Regions from separate parts of the Pseudomonas sp. IAC-BECa141 genome, predicted to be linked through region 1. Evidence: predicted binding sites of a transcription regulator. Region 1 holds the regulator's gene; each other region holds the start of a gene.

Evidence for each region. The regulator FliA, encoded in region 1, starts transcription of late flagellar genes. The targets are predictions, from matches to a motif close to CTAAAGTTTNNNNNNNNNNNGCCGNTAA.
Region 2: a site for FliA is predicted at 2,612-2,639, ahead of I5961_RS24095 (methyl-accepting chemotaxis protein). Genes of this name have one in related genera too.
Region 3: a site for FliA is predicted at 2,188-2,215, ahead of motA (flagellar motor stator protein MotA). Genes of this name have one in related genera too.
Region 4: a site for FliA is predicted at 2,150-2,177, ahead of flgM (flagellar biosynthesis anti-sigma factor FlgM). Genes of this name have one in related genera too.

The regions. Positions count from the first base shown of each region.
Region 1 covers NZ_CP065410.1:1,749,032-1,753,481, forward strand. Annotated here, with positions in the region: gene fleN (flagellar synthesis regulator FleN) at 11-841, shown strand; gene fliA (RNA polymerase sigma factor FliA) at 838-1,578, shown strand; gene I5961_RS07920 (chemotaxis response regulator CheY) at 1,746-2,117, shown strand; gene I5961_RS07925 (protein phosphatase CheZ) at 2,136-2,924, shown strand; gene I5961_RS07930 (chemotaxis protein CheA) at 2,964-4,450, shown strand, end outside.
Region 2 covers NZ_CP065410.1:5,263,295-5,267,744, reverse strand. Annotated here, with positions in the region: gene clpB (ATP-dependent chaperone ClpB) at 1-1,836, shown strand, start outside; tRNA gene I5961_RS24115 (tRNA-Asn) at 2,135-2,210, shown strand; tRNA gene I5961_RS24110 (tRNA-Pro) at 2,220-2,296, shown strand; tRNA gene I5961_RS24105 (tRNA-Lys) at 2,302-2,377, shown strand; tRNA gene I5961_RS24100 (tRNA-Pro) at 2,475-2,551, shown strand; gene I5961_RS24095 (methyl-accepting chemotaxis protein) at 2,711-4,336, shown strand; gene I5961_RS24090 (hypothetical protein) at 4,409-4,450, opposite strand, start outside.
Region 3 covers NZ_CP065410.1:584,102-588,551, reverse strand. Annotated here, with positions in the region: gene motB (flagellar motor protein MotB) at 184-1,263, opposite strand; gene motA (flagellar motor stator protein MotA) at 1,267-2,118, opposite strand; gene I5961_RS02595 (HDOD domain-containing protein) at 2,286-3,824, shown strand; gene I5961_RS02590 (rhodanese-like domain-containing protein) at 3,864-4,450, shown strand, end outside.
Region 4 covers NZ_CP065410.1:4,606,777-4,611,226, reverse strand. Annotated here, with positions in the region: gene I5961_RS21110 (MFS transporter) at 1-369, shown strand, start outside; gene I5961_RS21105 (flagellar brake protein) at 430-1,176, opposite strand; gene I5961_RS21100 (flagella synthesis protein FlgN) at 1,272-1,739, opposite strand; gene flgM (flagellar biosynthesis anti-sigma factor FlgM) at 1,788-2,114, opposite strand; gene flgA (flagellar basal body P-ring formation chaperone FlgA) at 2,322-3,083, opposite strand; gene I5961_RS21085 (chemotaxis protein CheV) at 3,166-4,098, shown strand; gene cheR (protein-glutamate O-methyltransferase CheR) at 4,146-4,450, shown strand, end outside.

The sequences.
Region 1 (4,450 bases):
AAGAAATAACATGGGCAGCATGCATCCCGTACAGGTGATCGCGGTGACCGGCGGCAAAGGTGGCGTCGGCAAGACTAATGTGTCAGTGAACTTGTCCCTGGCCCTGGCAGAGCTTGGCCGTCGGGTCATGCTGCTGGACGCCGACCTGGGGCTGGCGAACGTCGACGTTCTGCTGGGCCTCACCCCCAAACGTACCCTGGCCGATGTGATCGAAGGCCGCTGCGAGCTGCGCGACGTGCTGTTGCAGGGCCCCGGCGGGATCCGCATCGTGCCGGCCGCTTCCGGCACCCAGAGCATGGTTCACTTGAGCCCGGCCCAGCATGCCGGCCTGATCCAGGCCTTCAGCGACATCGGCGACAACCTCGACGTGCTGGTGATCGACACCGCTGCAGGTATTGGTGACTCGGTAGTCAGTTTCGTTCGCGCAGCGCAGGAAGTGTTGCTGGTGGTCTGCGACGAGCCGACCTCGATCACCGACGCCTACGCGCTGATCAAGCTGCTGAACCGCGATTACGGCATGAACCGCTTCCGCGTCCTGGCCAACATGGCCCAGAGCCCGCAGGAAGGTCGCAATCTGTTCGCCAAGTTGACCAAGGTCACGGATCGCTTCCTCGACGTCGCCCTACAATACGTCGGCGCGGTGCCCTACGACGAAAGCGTGCGCAAAGCGGTGCAGAAGCAGCGTGCGGTCTATGAAGCCTTCCCGCGTTCCAAGTGCGCACTGGCGTTCAAGGCGATCGCACAGAAGGTCGACACCTGGCCGCTGCCCGCCAATCCGCGCGGCCACCTCGAATTTTTCGTCGAGCGCCTCGTGCAGCAAACGGCAGGACCTGTGCTATGACCGCCAGCGGTATGAACCTTTACAAAAAGTCGGCGCGTGATGCGCAGTACGAGCTGATCGAGCGTTACGCGCCGCTGGTCAAGCGCATCGCCTACCACTTGCTGGCGCGATTGCCGGCCAGTGTGCAGGTCGAAGACCTGATCCAGGCCGGGATGATCGGCCTGCTTGAAGTCTCGACCAAATACGACGCGAGCAAGGGCGCCAGTTTTGAAACGTACGCGGGCATCCGGATCCGCGGTGCGATGCTCGATGAAGTCCGTAAGGGGGACTGGGCACCGCGCTCGGTTCACCGCAATACGCGCATGGTCAGCGACGCGATTCGAGCAATTGAAGCTAAAACCGGCCGTGACGCTAAAGATCACGAAGTTGCGGCCGAACTCCAATTGAGTCTCGACGATTACTACGGGATTTTGAACGACACCCTGGGCAGCCGGCTGTTCAGTTTCGACGACCTGTTGCAGGACGGCGAACACGAAGGGCTGCACGAGGATGGCGCCAGTGCTCATCTGGAGCCGTCGCGCGATCTGGAGGACGAACGTTTCCAGGCCGCGCTGGCGGACGCGATTGCCAATTTGCCGGAGCGTGAGCGACTGGTGTTGGCGCTGTACTACGACGAAGAGCTGAACCTCAAGGAGATCGGTGAAGTCCTTGGCGTCAGTGAATCGCGGGTCAGCCAGTTACACAGCCAGTGCGCGGCCCGCTTGCGGGGGCGTTTGGGGGAGTGGCGAGCGCGCTGAAGGCAGTGTGGGGACACTGCGAACGAGGCTGGTGCGGTGGTGAACGGCACCGGTCTCGATCTGTTGTGCTCCAGACAGTCATCGAGTGTTTTGCCGGATTGATTGAAATGGCGCGTCCAGGTGCTGGGCGCGTTTAAGACTGCTTGGAGGTCGAATTGAACAAAGACATGAAAATCCTCATCGTTGATGACTTCTCAACGATGCGGCGGATCATCAAGAACCTGTTGCGTGATCTGGGGTTCACCAACACCGTTGAAGCCGACGATGGCACCACCGCCATTCCGGTGCTCAACAGCGGCAGCATCGACTTTCTGGTGACCGACTGGAACATGCCCGGCATGACCGGTATCGACCTGCTGCGCCACGTGCGCGCCGATGAAAAACTCAAGCACCTGCCGGTGCTGATGGTGACCGCTGAAGCCAAGCGCGAGCAGATCATCGAAGCGGCCCAGGCCGGCGTGAACGGCTATGTGGTCAAACCTTTCACGGCCCAGGCGTTGAAAGAAAAAATCGAGAAGATTTTCGAACGCATCGGCTGATGAACGCGCGGGGGAGCTATGGAGCATAAAGAATCTTCACAGGGCGACTTCGAGTCGACCCTGAAAAAACACGCGGTCGAACTGGTCGAAAGCCTTGAAAAGGGCAGGTTCGGCGACGCGGTGCAACTGATCCATGAGCTCAATCAGACCCGTGACCGTGGCCTGTACCAGGAAGTGGGCAAGCTCACGCGTGAACTGCACAGTGCGATCGTCAATTTCCAGATCGATCCGCACATGCCACAGGCTGAGGAAGTGTCGCAAATCACCGACGCTACCGAGCGCCTGGGCTACGTGGTCAAACTGACCGAAGCTGCCGCCAACCGCACCATGGATCTGGTGGAGAGCGCGACCCCTGTGGTCAATGGCCTGGCTGACGAAGCCCAGGCCTTGAGCGCCGACTGGGGCCGCTTCATGCGCCGTGAGGTCGGGGCTGAAGAGTTCCGTGAACTGGCGCGCCGGGTCGACGGTTTTCTGGCACGCAGCAGCGCGGACAACCGCGCGGTGTCGAGCAATCTGAACGACATTCTGCTCGCCCAGGATTACCAGGACCTCACCGGTCAAGTGATCAAGCGTGTGACCCAATTGGTCACCGAAGTCGAAAGCAACCTGCTCAAGCTCGTGCTCATGGCCAGCCAGGTGGACCGCTTTGCGGGCATCGAACATGACCGTGCGGCGATGCTTGCTGAAAAAGATCCACAAAAACATCTCTCGCAGGGTGAAGGTCCGCAGATTCATGCCGATAAACGAGAAGACGTTGTGTCCGGTCAGGACGATGTGGACGATTTGCTATCCAGCCTTGGATTTTGAGTTTTTTTGGGTTTTTAGACCTGTAGGAGCACCCCATTAATGAGCTTCGGCGCCGATGAAGAGATCCTTCAGGATTTCCTGGTTGAGGCCGGCGAGATTCTTGAGCAACTGTCCGAACAACTGGTCGAGCTGGAAAGCCGCCCGGATGACGCAGATCTGCTCAACGCAATTTTTCGCGGTTTCCACACTGTAAAAGGGGGCGCCGGCTTCCTTCAGCTCAACGAGCTGGTGGAGTGCTGTCACATCGCCGAAAACGTGTTCGACATCCTGCGCAAGGGTGAGCGACGCGTCGATGCAGAACTGATGGACGTGGTGCTCGAAGCGCTGGACGCGGTGAACAGCATGTTCGGCGAAGTCCGTGATCGCAGCCCGATCACCGCCGCCACCCCGGAACTGCTGGCCGCTCTGGCGCGCCTGGCCGAGCCGCAATCGGCGGATGAAGCCCCGGCTTCGCCCGTTGCCGAGATGATCGAAGAGCTGGTCGTTGAAAACGAAACCGGCGACTCCGGCGACATCACCGATAACGAATTTGAACAGTTGCTGGACTCGCTGAGCGCCGTCAAGGCTGAAGCCGAGGCCCCGGCGGCTGCCGCCGCGCCTGCTTCCGACGAGGCGGCCAGCGATGAAATCACCGACGCCGAGTTCGAGTCGCTGCTCGACCAGTTGCATGGCAAGGGCCAGTTCGCGGCCGACGCCGTGGCCCCGGCGGCCGCTGCCCCGGCGGCTCCGGCGGCGGGCGACAGCTCGGACATCACCGACGACGAATTCGAAGCCTTGCTCGATCAGTTGCACGGCAAGGGCAACTTTGCCGTCGATGCGCTGGAGTCGGCGATTGCTTCGGTTCCTGCGACGACTGCTCCGGCAGCGGCTGCGGCCGGTAGCGATCTGATCACCGACCACGAGTTCGAAGCGCTGCTCGACGATCTGCATGGCAAAGGCAAGTTCACTGATGTCGCCACCGGCGCCGTCGTGACCGCCGGCAATGCTGCAGCTGTTGCAGCGCCTGCTGCCAAGGCCCCGGCCGCTGCGGCAAAACCCGCCGCGAAAGCGCCTGAGCCGAAAGCCGAACCGGCGAAACCGGCTGCCGCTGCGGCACCGGCTCCGGCCCGTGCACCGGCGACTCCGCCACCGGAAAAACCGGCGAGCGAAGCCGAGACCACCGTTCGCGTTGACACCGCGCGTCTCGACGAAATCATGAACATGGTCGGTGAGCTGGTGCTGGTGCGTAACCGTCTGGTACGTCTGGGCCTGAACAGCGGCGACGAGTCGATGCAGAAGGCCGTGTCGAACCTGGACGTAGTCACCGCCGACTTGCAGACCGCCGTCATGAAGACCCGGATGCAGCCGATCAAGAAAGTCTTCGGCCGCTTCCCGCGTCTGGTTCGCGACCTGGCGCGTCAGCTCAAGAAAGAGATCAACCTGGAACTGGTGGGTGAAGAGACCGACCTCGACAAGAACCTCGTCGAGGCGCTGGCCGACCCGCTGGTCCACTTGGTGCGCAACGCGGTCGACCACGGCATCGAGTC
Region 2 (4,450 bases), 2.7 Mb from region 1:
GCGCTGATTGCCGGTGCCAAGTATCGCGGCGAGTTTGAAGAACGCCTGAAAGCGCTGCTCAACGAGCTGTCGAAGCAGGAAGGGCAGATCATTCTGTTCATCGACGAACTGCACACCATGGTCGGCGCCGGCAAGGGCGAAGGCTCGATGGATGCCGGCAATATGCTCAAACCGGCCCTGGCCCGTGGCGAGCTGCATTGCGTCGGCGCGACCACGCTCAACGAGTACCGCCAATATATAGAGAAGGACGCAGCCCTCGAACGACGCTTCCAGAAAGTGCTGGTGGACGAGCCGAGCGAAGAAGACACCATCGCGATCCTGCGTGGCCTCAAGGAGCGTTACGAGGTTCACCATAAAGTGGCGATCACCGACGGTGCGATCATTGCTGCAGCCAGGCTCAGCCATCGCTACATCACGGACCGGCAGTTGCCGGACAAGGCGATCGACCTGATCGACGAAGCGGCCAGCCGCATCCGCATGGAGATCGACTCCAAGCCGGAAGTGCTGGATCGTCTGGAGCGGCGCCTGATTCAGCTGAAGGTGGAATCCCAGGCCCTGAAGAAAGAAAGCGACGACGCGGCGAAGAAACGTCTGGAGAAACTTCAGGAAGAAATCGATCGCCACGAGCGTGAGTACTCGGATCTGGAAGAAATCTGGAACTCGGAAAAAGCCGAGGTGCAAGGTTCTGCACAGATTCAGCAGAAGATCGAACAGGCCCGTCAGGAACTGGAAGCCGCGCGCCGCAAAGGCGACCTGAACCGCATGGCGGAGTTGCAGTACGGGGTGATCCCGGATCTGGAACGCAGCCTGCAGATGGTCGACCAGCACGGCAAGAGCGAGAACCAGTTGCTGCGCAGCAAGGTGACCGAAGAGGAAATCGCCGAAGTCGTTTCGAAGTGGACCGGCATTCCCGTTTCGAAAATGCTCGAAGGCGAGCGCGACAAGCTGATGAAGATGGAAAGCCTGTTGCACCAACGCGTGATCGGCCAGGACGAAGCGGTGGTTGCGGTGGCCAACGCGGTGCGGCGTTCCCGTGCCGGGTTGTCCGACCCGAACCGCCCGAGCGGCTCGTTCATGTTCCTCGGCCCGACCGGTGTCGGTAAAACCGAGCTGTGCAAGGCGCTGGCCGAATTCCTCTTCGATACTGAAGAGGCGATGGTGCGGATCGATATGTCCGAGTTCATGGAGAAACATTCCGTGGCACGGCTGATCGGTGCACCACCGGGCTACGTCGGTTATGAAGAGGGCGGTTACCTGACCGAAGCGGTACGGCGCAAGCCTTACTCGGTGATCCTGCTGGACGAAGTCGAGAAGGCGCACCCGGATGTGTTCAACATCCTGCTGCAAGTGCTGGAGGATGGTCGTCTGACCGACAGTCACGGTCGTACGGTGGATTTCCGCAATACCGTGATCGTCATGACCTCCAACCTCGGTTCGATGCAGATTCAGGAACTGGTCGGCGATCGTGAAGCACAACGGGCAGCAGTGATGGATGCGATTTCCACCCACTTCCGTCCGGAGTTCATCAACCGGGTCGACGAAGTGGTGATCTTCGAGCCATTGGCGCGGGATCAGATCGCGGGCATTACCGAGATCCAGCTGGGCCGTCTGCGCAGTCGTCTGGCCGAGCGCGAGCTGAAGCTGGAGCTGAGCCCCGAAGCGATGGACAAGCTGATTGCGGTCGGTTACGACCCGGTCTATGGCGCACGGCCGCTGAAGCGGGCGATCCAGCGCTGGATCGAGAACCCGTTGGCGCAGTTGATTCTGTCGGGACGCTTCATGCCAGGGGAGACCGCGACCGGCGTCGTGGAGAACGACGAGATCACGTTCAACTGACACCTGCCGGTGGTGAAGTAAGTAAGGCCTCGCACTGCGAGGCCTTTTTTTTCGCCAGGCTGTTGAACTCAAAGGAAAAGGCTTGTAAAGTGCGCCCCGCAGTCAGTCACCAACACGGTTTCAGCTCACTGGGCAGAAATCTGAAATAAGTTGCAAATCATTAACTTGAAAGCAATTTAGGGGGTTGACAGAGGTGTTCTAGGTTGTAGAATAGCGCGCCTCAGACACACGAACGCAGCGATGCGAAAACGATGTCGAGAAGCTGAAAGTTTCACCGTTGTAAATTGAAATATGTAGTTCCGTGATAGCTCAGTCGGTAGAGCAAATGACTGTTAATCATTGGGTCCCAGGTTCGAGTCCTGGTCACGGAGCCAATTTCAAACCGGGGTATAGCGCAGTCCGGTAGCGCGCCTGCTTTGGGAGCAGGATGTCAGGAGTTCGAATCCCCTTACCCCGACCATTTTTGGGTCGTTAGCTCAGTTGGTAGAGCAGTTGGCTTTTAACCAATTGGTCGTAGGTTCGAATCCCACACGACCCACCATTTTTGAAACCAGTTTGCGCTGGGATCGAATCTTAAGATCAGAGGCCAAAAGCGCTGATCGAAGAAGGCGATCTTTGAAAGGTCGCCTTTTTTTTACCGGGGTATAGCGCAGTCCGGTAGCGCGCCTGCTTTGGGAGCAGGATGTCGGGAGTTCGAATCCCCCTACCCCGACCATATTGAAAATCCTCGTATCGAAAGATACGGGGATTTTTTTTGGCCTCCGGAAATGTTTCATTCAAGTCATCGTACAACTTGCCGATAGCCCGCTAACAAAAGGGGGCTGCCATTGATCGTCCCTTGAATCCGGCCAATACAAGAAAAAGGGCGTTCGTCATGTTGCTTCGTCAGTTGAATATTGCTCCCCGTGCCGCCCTGGGCTTTGCCCTGATCGCGGTGCTGGTGGCGTTGCTCGGGGTGTTTGCGCTGGGGCAGATGTCGAGCATCCGCGACAGCGAAGTGGCAGTGGAGACGCAGTGGCTGCCGAGCATTCGTGGTGGCGACGAGATTCGCGAGATCATGTTGCGCATTCGCACCATTTCCCTGCGCATGGCGCTGGATCAGGATCCGGCCAACATCGCCACGTACCGCAGCCAGATGGACACCCGCGACAAGGAACTGAGCGAGAAAATCGCCGCTTACGACCGACTGGTGACTACTCCGGAAGGCCAGCAGTTATACGATCAGTTCAAGAAAACCTTCGCTGCCTACCGCACCGGAATCGCCCAGTCGTTCACGCTGGCCGAGCAAGGCAAGCGCGATGAGCTGACCAAGTTGCTGCTGGTCGACATGAAAACCGTGGTCGACGGCTCTGGCAAACAACTTAATGACCTGGCAGACCTGTTCACCCGGCAGGTCGCTGCCGAAAGCCAGAATTCTGCCGCCCACTACGAAACCTCGCGCACCATCGTGAGCTTATTCATCGCTCTGGCGGCATTGGCCACCGTCGCCCTGGCCATGTTGCTCACCCGCAGTATCGTTCGCCCCCTGAGCTCCGCTGTCGACGCTGCTGAACACGTCGCCAGAGGCGATCTGACCCGTCCGATCGAAAACCACGGTAACGATGAAGTCAGCCGTCTGCTCAAGGCGTTGGCGACCATGCAGCAGAACCTGCGCGAAACCCTGCAGGGCATCAGCGGTTCGGCCACGCAATTGGCGACAGCTTCCGACGAACTGAGCGCGGTCACCCATGACAGCACGCAAGGGTTGCAACAGCAGAACAACGAAATCGAACAGGCCGCCACCGCCGTCAACGAGATGACCACGGCGGTCGAGGAAGTTGCCCGCAATGCGGTGTCGACCTCCGACGCCACCCGTCAGTCCAGCGAATCGGCGCAGTTGGGTCAGGAGCGGGTCAGTGAAACTGCTGGCGCCATCAACGCCTTGGCCAGCGAAGTCGAACACACTGGCGAGCTGGTGCAATCACTGGCCAATCAGTCTCAGAACATCGGCAAAGTGCTGGACGTGATCCGAGCGATCGCCGAACAGACCAACCTGCTGGCGCTCAACGCCGCCATCGAAGCAGCGCGGGCCGGGGAGAGCGGGCGGGGGTTTGCGGTGGTCGCCGACGAAGTCCGGGCGCTGGCTTATCGCACTCAGCAATCGACCCAGGAAATCGAGCAGATGGTGCAGGGCATGCGCAATGGCTCGAGCCTGGCGCTGGAGTCAATGCAGGCCAGTGCCTCGCGCGCTGCCACCACGCTGGTGCTGGCCGAGCGGGCCGGTCAAGCGTTGCAGACGATCACCGCCTCGGTACACGAAATCCACGAGCGCAATCTGGTGATCGCCAGCGCCGCTGAAGAACAGGCGCAGGTGGCGCGGGAAGTGGACCGCAATCTGGTGAACATTCGCGATCTGTCGGTGCGTTCGGCGGCTGGCGCCGATCAAACCAACGCGTCGAGCCATGAGCTGTCGCAACTGGCCAATGCGTTGCAGGGCATGGTGCGACGCTTCCAGTTGTAATCATGCAGGTGTGAAAAAGCCGCGCTTCTCGTCAGAGAAAGCGCGGCTTTGATTGGTCGGGCACTTGAAAAATCAGGCACCGTCCTGGTCTTTCAGATGTTCGAACAGACCTTT
Region 3 (4,450 bases), 1.2 Mb from region 1:
GTCCGTGGTTCGTGCTCGCGAGAATTGGCGGGCACGCTACCAAGAGCGCTTTGCGGGTAATGTAGGCAGTTTCTTCAAATGGAGTGGGAAAGGTCGCTTATGCGCGATACCCTGCTCAACAACGCTCCTTGAATGCAGGGCACAGGGCACAAAAAAGCCGACATCACTGTCGGCTTTTTTGGATCACTGTTTCGGCGCGGGCGCCGGTGCAGTGGCCGGTGCAGCAGGCGCCGGGGCTGGCGCCGCGCTGCCCGGTTCGGTCGGTTTCGGCAGCGGGTCGTCGAACAGGTTCAGCCGTTCGCGCAACTCGTGGGCCGGCACCGGTTGCTGATCCGCCGGCAAGGCGTTCGGGTCGACCGGGGTGGCCGGAGCCGCGCCGTTCTGACCTTGCTCTGCCGGTTTTGCGGCATCGGCACCTTGCGCACCTTCGATGGCCGCCTGGGCTTTTTTGGTCAACACCACGATGTCGATGCGGCGGTTGACCGGGTTGAACGGGTTCTCCTTGTCAAACAGCGCCGACGAGGCGTAACCCACCACGCGAGCCACTTGAGCGTCCGGATAACTGCCTGCCACCAGTGCCCGCCGCGCGGCGTTGGCACGGTTGGCCGAAAGCTCCCAGTTGCCGAAGTCGCCGTTGCCCACGTAAGGCTTGGCATCGGTGTGGCCGCTGATGCTGATTTTGTTCGGCACCGCTTTGATGGTGTCGGCCATGGCCAGCAGGATGTCTTCGAAGTATGGCTTCAGGCGTGCAGAACCGGAGTCGAACATCGGCCGGTTCTCGGCGTCCATGATCTGGATGCGCAAGCCGTTCGGCGTGATTTCGAACAGGATCTGGTCCTTGAATTTCTGCAGCTGCGGGTTCTCGTCGACCTTGTTCTGCAGTTCTTGCAGCAGCAGCTCCAGGCGTTCCTTCTCGACCTGCTCGGCCATGCCTTCGACCTGATCGGTGTCGACCGTGACCTTGTCCGGTTGCGGCTGAGACTTCACTTCAGGGTTGAGGGTGTTTTCCGGCGCCAGGGTCGGCGTGCCGCCCAGATCGATGATGTACGGCGTACCGCTCTCGGAAAAACCGACCGGGTCCTTGAAGTAACCGGCGATGGCGATCTTCTGCTCCGGGGTCGCGGTGGACAGCAGCCACAACACCAGGAAGAACGCCATCATCGCCGTCGCGAAGTCGGCGAAGGCAATCTTCCACGCCCCGCCGTGATGCCCGCCGGCAATGCGCTTGACGCGCTTGACGATTATTGGCTGGTTATTTTCCATGGCTTAACGACCGCGAACGGCTTGTTCCAGCTCGGCAAAGCTTGGACGGTGAGCCGGGTACAGAACCTTGCGACCGAATTCGACAGCCAGCGACGGCGGCATGCCGGAGGCCGAAGCCACCAGCGAGGCCTTGATGGCTTCATAGACGTTCAGCTCTTCCTTGGCATCGTGCGCCAGCGAGTGCGCCAGCGGGCCGAAGAAACCGTACGCCGCGAGAATACCGAAGAAGGTACCGACCAGTGCCGCACCTACGTGCAGACCGATGGACTTCTGATCGCCGTCACCCAGAGACGCCATGGTCACCACGATACCCAGTACCGCCGCGACGATACCGAAACCCGGCATGCCGTCGGCAATGCCGTTGACGGCGTGCGATGGGTGCTCCAGTTCTTCTTTCAGGCTGTAAAGCTCCATGTCGAACAGGCCTTCCAGCTCGTGGGGAGCCATGTTGCCGGAGGACATGATGCGCAGGTAATCGCAGATGAACGCGGTCATGCGTTCGTCTTTCAGTACCGCCGGGTACTTGGCAAAAATCGGGCTCGCGGCGGCGTCTTCGATGTCGCCTTCGATGGCCATCATGCCTTCACGGCGGCTCTTGTTGAGGATCTCGTAGATCAGGCCGAGCACTTCCAGATAGAACGTGTGGCTGAAACGCGAACTGAACATGCTCAGGGACTTCTTGAGCACGTGCATCGTCATGTAACCGGGGTTGGCCTGCAGGAATGCACCGAGTGCCGCACCGCCGATGATCATCACCTCGAAGGGCTGGATCAGGGCGGCAATCTTGCCGTGGGAGAGCACGTATCCGCCGAGCACGCTCGCGAATACGACGATGATGCCGATAATTTTAGCCATAGGTAGAAAGGTACTTGTTTAAGTCGGGTTCAAGGTCATATTCGGAAGTTAAAAAATCTCTTCTTCTACTTATCGGCAAAACTGCGCCAGACTATAGCCAGTTCAGGCGAAAAGCCAATTTAGCCCATGCCGGGCGCGTCTACAGTCAGTGAAGATCTCGTCCAGACATGGCTAATGAAACGAACGTCCCACACGTGAAACCGACCACACTCGATGGCTGGGTGAAGTTGCTCGACAGCGTTCGCCTGCCAGTACCGCAAGACGCCCATGACCGAGTCTGCCGGGCGATTCGAGATGACCGCCGCTCGCTGCGCGACATCGCCGACCTGATGCAGGACAGCCCGGCGCTGGCCCTGAGCATCATCCGCGAAGCCAACCGCCACACCCATGGCAACATGACCGCGCCGGCGGAAAACCTCGAAGTGGCGATCAATCGCCTCGGCCTTGGCCGCACCGAGGAACTGCTGGCGCGCCTGCCCGCCGAACCTGCCGCGCAAATTCCCCAGGCCCTGCGCCAGCTGCAGATGATCAGCCAGCACGCCACGCAACAGGCCAACGGCTTTTTTGCCAGCCGCCTGGCGCGACTTTGGCAGGACATTCATTGGGGCAGCCTGCTGTTTCTGTCGCCGCTGTGGCCGTTGGCGCTGACCTTTCCCAAATTGCTTGAAGAGTGGGAAGTGCGGGTTATCCACAAAGGCGAATCAGCGCGCGTCGTGGAAAAGCAGCTGTTCGGTGTGCGCCTGCTGAAAATCGGCGAAGCGCTGGTGGAAGCCTGGCGTCTGCCGATCTGGGTGCAGCAAGGCTATCGACTGCTGCTGAACGAGCAGCGCGAACTGGTCAAGGTCCTGCGCATTGCCCGCGACGTCGATCATCCGCTGCGCCAGCAAAACCGCCTCGATGACGATCCGACCCTGCGCCGCTGGCTCAATCAACCGGCCAACACCGTGTTGCTGGCCAACGGCCTGGCCCTCTCGGCGCAACAAGCCTGGGACAGTCCGCACAGCGAGCGCTGGCAATACCTGACCAGCCTCTACCTGCAAATCTCGATGGACGAGGTGCAACAGCAGCTGCACCAACAGGCTGCCGTCAGCGCTCGCCTTCATTCCATGCCGGACCTGTGGCACCCGGCGGTTTCGCTGTTGTGGCCGTGGGGAACCCGTCGGCTGCCCGCCGGAATGCTCCCGGCGGCGGCGCCGTCCGCTGAAGATCTGACCCAGTGGCGCCGGCAGTGCGCCGAACTGCTGGCCGTGCCAAGCCGTTTCACCAACGCCATGAGCCTGACCGTCGCCGCCCGTGACGCGCTGGTCGCCAGCGGCATGCGCCGGGTGATGATCCTGATGGCCGACCGCAGCCACGCCAATCTGCGCGTCCATCAAACCTCAGGGTTGCCGAAGGAAGCCGCTGCGCTCAATTTCGTCGTCAGCCAGAGTTCGGTGCTGCAACGCCTGCTCGCGCAGCAGGCGCAAGTGCGGATCACCCCAGACAACAACGCCCAGTTTTCCGCCCTGCTCCCACCTTCGCTGCGCACGCTGTTTCGTGGCGAACATCTGTTCCTGCGCTCGCTGGTGAACAACGGCCGGGTGATCATGATCGTGGTCGCCGACCAGGGTGGCGGGCCGTTCGCCGACATCACCGTACAAGCCTTCGGCAAAACCGCGCAGTGCATCGAGAAAGCCCTGCACAGTTTTAGCCAGCGCGGCCAATGACAGCTACAATCCATCCCCTTTGTGCTCTGGAGACCTCACATGTCTGATTTCTCTGGCCTGGCCCTGGTGATCGAGCCGAGCGACCTGCTGCCGCGCCTCGAATCCCGCGATCTGATTCTGGTGGATCTGACCAGTGCCGCCCGCTACGCCGAGGGACATATTCCCGGCGCACGTTTTGTCGATCCGAAACGCACTCAGCTGGGTCAGGCGCCGGCTCCGGGCCTGTTGCCGAGCAAAGAAAAACTCGAAGAACTGTTCGGCGAACTCGGCCATCGCAAGGACGCGGTCTACGTGGTCTATGACGACGAAGGCGGCGGCTGGGCCGGGCGTTTCATCTGGCTGCTCGACGTGATCGGTCACGACAAATACCACTATCTCGACGGCGGTCTGCCGGCGTGGCTGGCGGAAGGTTCGCCGATGTCGATCCAGATTCCTCCGGCGGCGGGCGGCCCGGTTGCCCTGACCCTGCACGAGGAACCGACCGCCACCCGCGAATACCTGCAAAGCCGTCTCGGCGCTGCCGACCTGGCGATCTGGGACGCCCGCGGGCCGCTGGAATACTCCGGCGAGAAAGTCCTCGCGGCCAAGGGTGGACACATCCCCGGCGCGGTCAATTTCGAATGGAC
Region 4 (4,450 bases), 2.9 Mb from region 1:
TACGGCGTGGGTGCCAGTGTCGGGCCGCTGGCGGCCGGGGTGCTGATGAAGCTGTTCGGGCCGCAGAGCCTGTACGCGTTCTTCACCTTTTTCGCGCTGGTGCTGGTGTGGCGGATCCGGCCGAAAGCCGTGACCAATCTGCATCAGGTCGACGATGCGCCGCTGCATCACGTGGCGATGCCGGACAGCATGTCCAGTTCGCCGCTGGTGGCTGCGCTTGACCCACGGGTAGACGAGCAGGTAGTGCAGGAGCAGATGCAGAATACGGTCGCTCCTGAACCGGAGCCGGAACCTGATCCGGAACCTGTCACGCCAACCGACTCGACAGTCGAGGGCGAAGGGCCGGACATCAGCCCCGCCAGGCCTTGATCCGGGCATAAAAAAAACGGGCAGTCACCGCAATGACTGCCCGTTTTTCATGCCTTCCGATCAGAAGTCGTCTTTATCAAACCGTCGCGCTTCGCGTTGCAGCTGATAAACGAAACGCTCGACGTTGCGTGCTGCCGGGCCGCTGATGTTGTGAAAGCGCAGGCCGGCGAAGGTGATGTTGAGTTTTTCTTCGAAGTGCAGGTAACGCAGTTCGACCGAGGCCGGTTGGTTGCCGAACAGCGGTGCGGCGATCAGCCGATCGTAGACCTGGCCCAGTTGCAGGCGGTCGGTAATGTCGCCTTCGAAACGCAGTTTGCAGCCAGTGGCGGAGATATCCAGCAGCTTGCCGTCGATCGGTGACTTGAGCTTTTCGCCACCGAGCACGACGCTGACCAGATCGGTCAGCTTCAGGGCTGCGCGGAAGGCGTTGCGGCGCTGGTGGTAAACCACTTCGGTGGGCAGGTCGCCGGTGTAGAAGCGGTCGCCACTGGATTCTTCGATGTTCAGCTTGCCGTCGCATTCCCAGGCAATGCGCACGCCGTCATGAAAACCTTCGACCTTGAACGGTTCGCCGGCGAGCAGGAAGCGTTCGCCATCGCGCGGGATCATTTCGTCCAGGGCAATCGTGGCGGTTTCCCGGTCAACCTTGATCAGGTAACTCTGGAAGCGCTGGCTGCGCTCGTGGAAGGTGATGATCAGCGGATCGTGGCTCTCTTGCAGCTGGCGCAGGTTGCTGGAGATTTCCAGAGGTGTGGTGAGCACCTTTGGGGGCTGCGGAGCATCATCCGCGCTGAGGACGTTGGACACGTTAAATCAATCTCCAGACAAAATTTGACTACGGCTGGCCAGTATTTTGCCAGCATGTTTCGCACGTTGATAGGGCGCAAGCATTGAAGAAAGCATCACGCCTGGCTGAGCGCGCGTGGTTTCTGCAGTTTGGAGAAGGTGCCACTGGCATCGTAGAGCGCGGGAGGCTCGCCGCCGGTGAGGATTTTCAGCTGATTGGCGGTGGCGGCCTGCTGCATGATGATCGACTGGCCGTTCTTGGCGTTGGCTGCCTGGCACTGGGCAATCAGGTCGGTGAGGACGTCGCTCTGGCTGAGCAACTGGTCGCCGATGCTCGACTGACTGGCCAGTTGTTCCAGGCCGGCGCGGTCGAGCGACAGATTGAGACTGGCGAGGATTTCGCTGCGCTTGCGGCCATGCTGTTCGAGCAGAATGATCAATGCCTGTTTGCGCGCCAGAATTTCTTCCAGCAGAGGCATGTCGCGACCGTGCAAGGCGAGGGACTCGGTTTGCAGTAACTCCAGCAATTGTTGAGCTGGAGCAAAGTCGTCGGTGATCAGTTGCAATAAATTAGTGTCGTGCATGGCTGGCCTTGGGTTTTAAGCGTCCAAAAGCCTGGCGCTGACCGAGGCCTAGCGCTGGGCTTCGAAATTAAGCAGTTTGCTGGCTACACGGTTGCTGTCGACCTTGTAGCTGCCATCGGCAATCGCTGCTTTCAACTCGGCCACGCGGGCTTTATCGACGGCAGGCTGATCGCGCAGCTTGTCAGTGACCTTCTGCAACTGTTGAGCCTCATTGCTGAGGTGTACCGATTCCCCGCTTTTTGCGGTACTGGCCTGTTCGGCCGGGGTATTCAGCGGCGCGGAGGTGCCGGTTTCGGCGGTTTCCTTGGCGTTGCTGGTACGTGTACTGCCCGTAAGTGACGAGGAGCTGTTCAAACGGCTGAAATCGATGACCATGTTAAAAACCTCTGGGAATTTGGACGCTTGCCATGTTCTCGGCCATCCCCTGGAAAACTTTAGGCTCATTTAGCAATGAGCTTGCATGCGCCGTTGCAGATCCTGCTGCGGCACAGTTTAGGGAACAGCTCTGGTCAGCGCCAGTTTTCTGCCTGGTTACTCAGGGGCTTTTCAAATATCCGTTCATGCAACCGTTTGCATCGCCGCTCACATGGCCACTTCCACCTGGCCGGGCGCGACGACCTGCGCCTTGATGACCCGTTGGGAGTTGAGGTTTTTCACGCGAATCTGTTCTTTCAGGCCGCCGTTGGCCAGCGCTTCGCCCGGCATTCGGACGGCCAAGGTGCCGCTGCGGGCGGTGATTACCACTTGATCGCCCTTGCGAACCACTTCCGCCTGTTCCAGATGCACCAGGGTAATGACTTGATCGGCTACCGTTGGTCGGGTCAATTTCTGTCCGATGGCTTCATCCACCGACGTCAGGAAACCCTGATTGATCGTACTGACGTCGCGCTCGCGCAAGGTCACGTCCTGAGGTTCGATGATGCCGGCGCGTTTGAGTGGCCGCGTGGTGGTGACAATCTCGCGAAACAGGCGGACTTGAGCGGGCACAAACACCGTCCAGGGGGAGGCGCCTTCGCAGCGGACTTTGACCGTGACACGGCCCAGAGGACGTGCCGGACTCTCCAGCGTCGCTGTCAATTCCTTGTCGCACATAGGCATGCGCATGCGTGGATCAAGCTGCTTGACCTCGATTTCATAACGACCTTCCGTTTGACTGGTAGCCAGATAGTCTTCTACGGTGAATTCAAGAAAGCCCTGAGTGACGCCGATAAGCATGTCAGGCAAGGTAACCGCATCAGCACCGGCAGGGCTGCCAGCGAAAAAAAGGCATACGGCGGACATCGCGCAAAGCCCTCTGCGGAGGGGATATGTCAGGCGTCGGAAAAATGTCGTTTGAGCGTTCATACGAGTTAAAAAGCAAGCGCCGTGCCGTTTAGCAATGAATGTGCGTCGCAACAACACTTGGCGTTGGGGTAGGAGTCTGGGCATGGCTGGTGTAATGGATTCGGTGAACCAGCGCACGCAACTGGTGGGGCAGAATCGCCTGGAGCTGTTGTTGTTCCGTCTCGACGGTCAGCAGCTCTACGGGATCAACGTGTTCAAGGTTCGGGAAGTGCTGCAATGCCCGCAACTGACGCTGATGCCCAAGTCCAGTCCTGTCGTGTGCGGGGTGGCGAATATTCGGGGGGCGACCATTCCGATCCTTGATCTGGCGATGGCGACCGGCTCCGGAGCTTTGAAAGACAAGAACAGTCCGTTCGTGATCATCACGGAATACAACACCAAGACCCAGGGTTTCCTGGTGCGCTCGGTGGAACGCATCGTGAACATGAACTGGGAAGAGATTCATCCGCCGCCCAAGGGCACTGGACGTGATCATTACCTGACCGCTGTGACTCGGGTCGACAATCAGTTAGTCGAAATCATCGACGTCGAGAAGGTGCTGGCGGAAGTTGCGCCGACGCCGGAAGCGATTTCGGTCGGCGTGGTGGATGTCGAGACCCAGAGCAAGGCATTGTCGTTGCGGGTGCTGACGGTCGATGACTCGTCGGTGGCGCGCAAGCAGGTGACGCGTTGCCTGCAGACGGTCGGCGTCGAAGTGGTGGCGTTGAACGACGGCAAGCAGGCGCTGGATTACCTGCGCAAGCTGGTCGACGAGGGCAAGAAGCCGGAAGAAGAGTTCCTGATGATGATCTCCGACATTGAAATGCCGGAGATGGACGGGTACACCCTGACGGCCGAGATTCGCAGCGACCCTCGCATGCAAAAGCTTCATATCATCCTGCATACTTCGTTGTCGGGAGTGTTCAATCAGGCGATGGTCAAGAAAGTCGGTGCCGATGACTTCCTGGCCAAGTTCCGTCCTGATGACCTGGCATCCCGGGTAGTCGACCGGATCAGAGCAGCAGATATCAGCTAAGGGCCTTTTGCCCCTGGCGTTCAACACGATTTAAGAGGCGGCATCATTTGTCTACGGGTAATTTGGATTTCGAACAGTTCCGGGTCTTCCTGGAAAAAGCCTGTGGCATTTTGCTCGGTGAAAACAAGCAGTACCTGGTGTCGAGCCGTCTCAACAAACTGATGGAGCAGCAAGGCATCAAGTCCCTGGGTGAGCTGGTACAGCGCATCCAGACCCAGCCGCGCAGCGGTTTGCGCGAGCAGGTGGTCGATGCCATGACGACCAACGAAACCTTGTGGTTTCGTGACACCTATCCGTTTGAAGTCTTGAAGAACAAGGTGCTGCCCGAGGCGATCAAGGCCGCTCCCAACCA